DNA from 2 places in the Staphylococcus durrellii genome. Region 2 is predicted to be linked to the other one. Evidence: predicted binding sites of a transcription regulator. Region 2 holds the regulator's gene; the other holds the start of a gene.
The links. The regulator NrdR, encoded in region 2, represses ribonucleotide reductase genes. The targets are predictions, from matches to a motif close to AACACNATATATNGTGTT.

Region 1: nrdI (class Ib ribonucleoside-diphosphate reductase assembly flavoprotein NrdI) is a predicted target of NrdR. The motif match lies at 1,669-1,686, and genes of this name have one in related genera.

Annotation. Positions count from the first base shown of each region.
Region 1 is NZ_JADIIO010000001.1:1,948,251-1,950,739, forward strand. Features, by position in the region: gene nrdE (class 1b ribonucleoside-diphosphate reductase subunit alpha) at 1-1,216, opposite strand, end outside; gene nrdI (class Ib ribonucleoside-diphosphate reductase assembly flavoprotein NrdI) at 1,179-1,577, opposite strand; gene ISP02_RS09385 (DMT family transporter) at 2,242-2,489, shown strand, end outside.
Region 2 is NZ_JADIIO010000001.1:1,130,885-1,133,373, reverse strand. Features, by position in the region: gene ISP02_RS05485 (replication initiation and membrane attachment family protein) at 1-876, opposite strand, end outside; gene nrdR (transcriptional regulator NrdR) at 876-1,346, opposite strand; gene gap (type I glyceraldehyde-3-phosphate dehydrogenase) at 1,797-2,489, opposite strand, start outside.

The DNA.
Region 1 (2,489 bases), 820 kb from region 2:
GTTTAATTTCATCTTCTGTACCATAATCATTTATTATAGAAGTTTCTTGTAATTGGAAAATTTCAGTACATAAATTACTCATTTTGATTTGGCCAATATTAGAGTTAGCGTGTACTTTATTAGCGTTGTCTTTGAACATTAAATACGGGTATCCTGATTGCAATTGTGTTTGAGCAATAGTATTTAACATCTCACGCGCATCTTTTTTCTTCTTGTCTACATTAGGGTTTGCTACAAGTTCATCATAATAAGCATCTAAGTCTATATCATCCAATGTCACACCATATTCATTATAAATAGTATGTGGCGCAAACATGCAGAAATCTTTACCTTCTTTAGCTAATTCAAAGAATTTCGCTGGCACAATTAAACCAGTTGAAATAGTAGATAAACGTAAGTCTTCATCAGCATTTACTTTTTTAGTATCTAAAAATTCTTCAACATCATAGTGGAAAATGTTTAAGTATACTGCACCAGCACCTGGACGTTGACCAAGTTGGTCAGCATAACTAAAGCCACCCTCTAATGATTTGGCAACTGGTAAAACGCCTTTAGCTACGCCTTTAATTCCTTTTATCGCTTCGCCACGTGCACGTAACTTAGATAAGTTAATCGCCACACCCCCGCCAATTTTACTTAATTGTTTAGCTGTAGCATCGATGAAGTTGATAGAGTTCAAGCTGTCATCCACTTCAAGTAAGAAACAAGAAACCAGTTCACCACGACGTGCGCGTCCAGCATTTAAAAATGTAGGTGTTGCTGGTTGATAACGTTGTTCGATCATTGCAGATATAAATTGTTTAGCTGTCTTTTTGTCACCGTTAGCTAAATAAAGTGACACGATTGCTACATGTTGATTATAATCTTCCAAATATTGTTGCTTATCATTTGTCTTTAATGCATAGTCTTTAAAAAATTTACTAGCAGACATATAACTAGCAAACTTGAAATCAAAGCTACGTGCATATTCTGAAACTTCTTCTAAGTCTGCTTCTGAATATTTTTCAAATACATCAAAATAAAAATCATTATCAACTAAATAATGAAGGCGTTCAATTTCTGTATCGAAGTATATAGTTTTATCCTGTATTTCTTCTAAATAAACGGCTAAGGCTTCTTGATCTTTCTCTAAATTAAAAAAGCCATTGTCTTTCCGTTTAGTTACTTCATTGTTTAATTCAATATGATTGTATTTCTTTTCGTCTATAGTCTTCATAAAATTGCCCCACCTTATCCTTAAATTGTTCTACATCATTTGATGTACCTTGTACTTCAAACTTTATTAATAACGGTACTTGATAGTGTTCTGCAACACTACGTCCGGCCTTGGCAAAATTTTGGCCCCAATTACGATTTCCGCTTGCGGCTACTGCTTTTAATAAATCACCATTTGTATCTAAAAATGCTTGTACTGGTTGAGGTACTTCGCCAAACCCTATTGTCCCAGTGACCAAAATGAAAGGTTCATCAATGCGTTCTGAACAATTCGCTTGTGTAATTTCCATCGTATTCGGTAATTCTGCTTTGTTGATAAATCTTCTGACATTCCCTGAAAATGAAAAAAATACGACTTTCATCGGTACACCTTCTTTCTAAATCAACATTGCACATTAAAAGCAAAATGTAAATTTTTGAATTGACGTTTTTAAACACAAAATTATTATGGCAAACACAATATATAGTGTACTAAAATAAAAAACGTATATATATAACGATTAAGGTCTATTGAAAACCTTAATTTGTCATGTTTACATTAATTTTTCATAATAAATAGTTTGTATTTTTGTATTTTTACAATTAATTGTACTGTCGAAAAACACAACATATAGTATTATTGTTTTTTAACCAGTACTATATTATGTGTTTAATTATACATAACTCGCAATTACTTTTAAAGGCTCAAGAAGTTATAAATTTTAAGCTAAACACTAGAAATGGCACCATTCCAACGTTAATATACCAAAAAAATTTTTTTCTAAAATTCTAAGGGGTATTAGTTGATTTTTCCAAAATATTTGTAAATCGTTGGTACATAACGGTTTGCGCATTTCGAATTTCTTCTCATATTTTATTATATAATTAGATTACTAAATATTTTAATAAATTAATTTTGCGAAAGGGAACATTTGTTCGTATAAATATATTAATATACTTTTCCATTTTTTGCAAGACATGTGTACATATTAAGAGTATGTATGCTAATATAAATACGTTAAAATATTATGAACGAGGCGATATACAGTGAATCCAAAAGTAAAAGGTATCATTGCTATATTAATTTCTGCCATAGGCTTTAGTTTTATGTCCGTATTTTTCAGACTTGCTGGAGACTTACCTGTGTTCCAAAAGTCCCTTGCCAGAAATTTAGTATCATTATTTATACCTTTATTTTTCATAATTAAATACAAGCAACCTCTATTTGGTAAATTAAGTAGTCAACCACTGTTAATTTCTCGTTCTACACTTGGCTTAGTTGGTGTGTTGTTAAA
Region 2 (2,489 bases):
ACTGTTTTTATTATTATTGTCAAATTTAGGTGCACTATGCTGTTTTAGTTGTAATGAGGGTAAGTGTTGTTCGTGTTCCATTAGGTAATAAGTTCTTGCGTATTTGCGCATATCTTCAAATGACAGTTGCTGTGCACTTGTTATTGACTTTAAGATAACGCTTTTCATCGCTTCAGGTGTTAAACCATATAAAGTAGCTAGTTGCGTAATTAAAGCCTTAGCATCTGCATTAATAATTTCAGTACTAATAAAATGTGATTGTAATAAATCATATAAAGTTTCAAAATCAAAATCTACTTTAGCCAGATTCAATCCTTCATATGCTTTCTCACGTTTAATACTAGTAACATCATCATTTAATTTTTTATTAGGTACTTTGAAAACGTCAGTGTATTTACGCGTAATTTCTTGATAGTTTTCTACATTAAAACGATTATTTTGTTCAAAATAAGCTTTCAATTGATAATAACGTTCTTTATCCACCTCACTAAATAGAAATATTGAGAGCATTGGATCACTAAAAAATTGGTATGCCGATGGTGGCTGTATGAGTTTGTATACAAAAGATGAATCGTTACTATCATGACGCACATAACTTTTAACTAAACCTATTGCCTCTAATAAATCCATTTGTTTTCTAAATTCATTTAAATTTATTTTTAATTCACTCATTATCACATAATGTGTTGTTACTATTTCAGAATCTTGTATCACAAATTGATCTAAATAGTAATAAAGCCCCATAGCATTAGGACCTATTAAAGGAGTGAAAAGTCTATTTAATATATCTAGATGTTGTTCGTTTATGGAAAAATCGCGGATAACCTTAAAGTTATCTTGAGGTCTCAATCCAAAGTCAGAAGATTGCAAACCCATTATGAATCACTCCGTTTATTTTCTGATAAAATGCCTTGCATTGATTGTAATAGTTGATCCACATCTTTAAATTCTTTATAAACTGATGCAAATCGTACGTATGATACCTGATCTACATGCATTAATAAATTCATTACATACTCGCCAATTTCTCTAGAAGAGATTTCAGCACGCCCTTCGTCTCTAAGACGCCATTCGACTTTATTAGTGATTTCTTCTAATTGTTCATATCTAACTGGTCTCTTTTCACATGAACGAACTAAACCATTTAAAATCTTCTCACTTAAAAATTGTTCACGTGTACCATCCTTTTTCACTACGATAAGTGGTCTTTTCTCTATATGTTCAAATGTTGTAAATCTAGTATTACAAACTTCACATTCTCTACGACGGCGAATCGCGTTAACTTCATCAGCGTGGCGTGAATCTACGACACGTGAATGCGTTGAATTACATTTTGGACATTTCATTGTGCTATCACCCTCTTCAGTTGATTCGTATTAATTATACTATAAATATCTAGACGACAAAAGAATGTCGATAATGGTAACTGTATATCATTATGTTTTCTTTTCGAATAAAATTAGGCATAAATATTTCTACCTTTAGGATATATTCACTTATGAATTTATATTTTTATAGTTATTGCGCTAAAGTGCCTTCCAATTTAAATTTGTATACTATCATTTAATACAACTTCAAGTTATCTACTTAAAATGTATATCATAATTTCATAAAGTAGTAATGCCAGATAGAATTAGAATAAGTATATCTACAAACTTGAGCCAAATTCTAGTCAATTTTACGCGAACAATATCATTAATTCAACATAACACATAACACGCTACTGCAATTGCAGTAGCGTGTTATGTATAATCATTATCTTTAAGTCCTTTTTATAATTAGTAATATAAGCCATATTAACTAATTAGTACATCTGCTTCAGAATTTAATAACTGTCCTATTTGGTCAGCTACTTCAACAACACGATTTGAATAACCCCATTCATTATCATACCAAGCAATTACTTTCACCTTATTATCACCCATAACCATTGTGCTTTGAGTATCTATTATTGCTGAATGTGGATTAGTATTAAAGTCTACAGAAACTAACGGTGCATCTTGAGTGGCTAAAACACCTTCTAAATCATTTTCTCTAAATGCATTATTTACCTCTTCAGCTGTTACATTTTGTTCTAAATCTACGACTAAATCTACTAGTGATACATTTTTGGTAGGTACTCTAAGTGCCATACCATGTAATTTGCCTTCTAATTCCGGCAATACTTCTTTTAATGCTTTCGCGGCACCAGTAGAAGTCGGGATAATGCTCTCGTTACATGAACGTGCACGTCTTAAATCTTTGTGTGGATTATCAATATTATTTTGATCATTTGTAATTGAATGTACAGTAGTCATTAATCCATTGACAATACCAAAGCTGTCATTTAATACTTTGGCAACTGGTCCAATACAGTTTGTAGTACAAGAAGCATTACTAAATACGTCATACTTATTAATATCTAAACTTTCATTATTAACACCTTTAACTATCATTTGGACGTCGCCACCTTTTGATGGCCCCGTTAGTAATACTTTTTTAGCACCTGA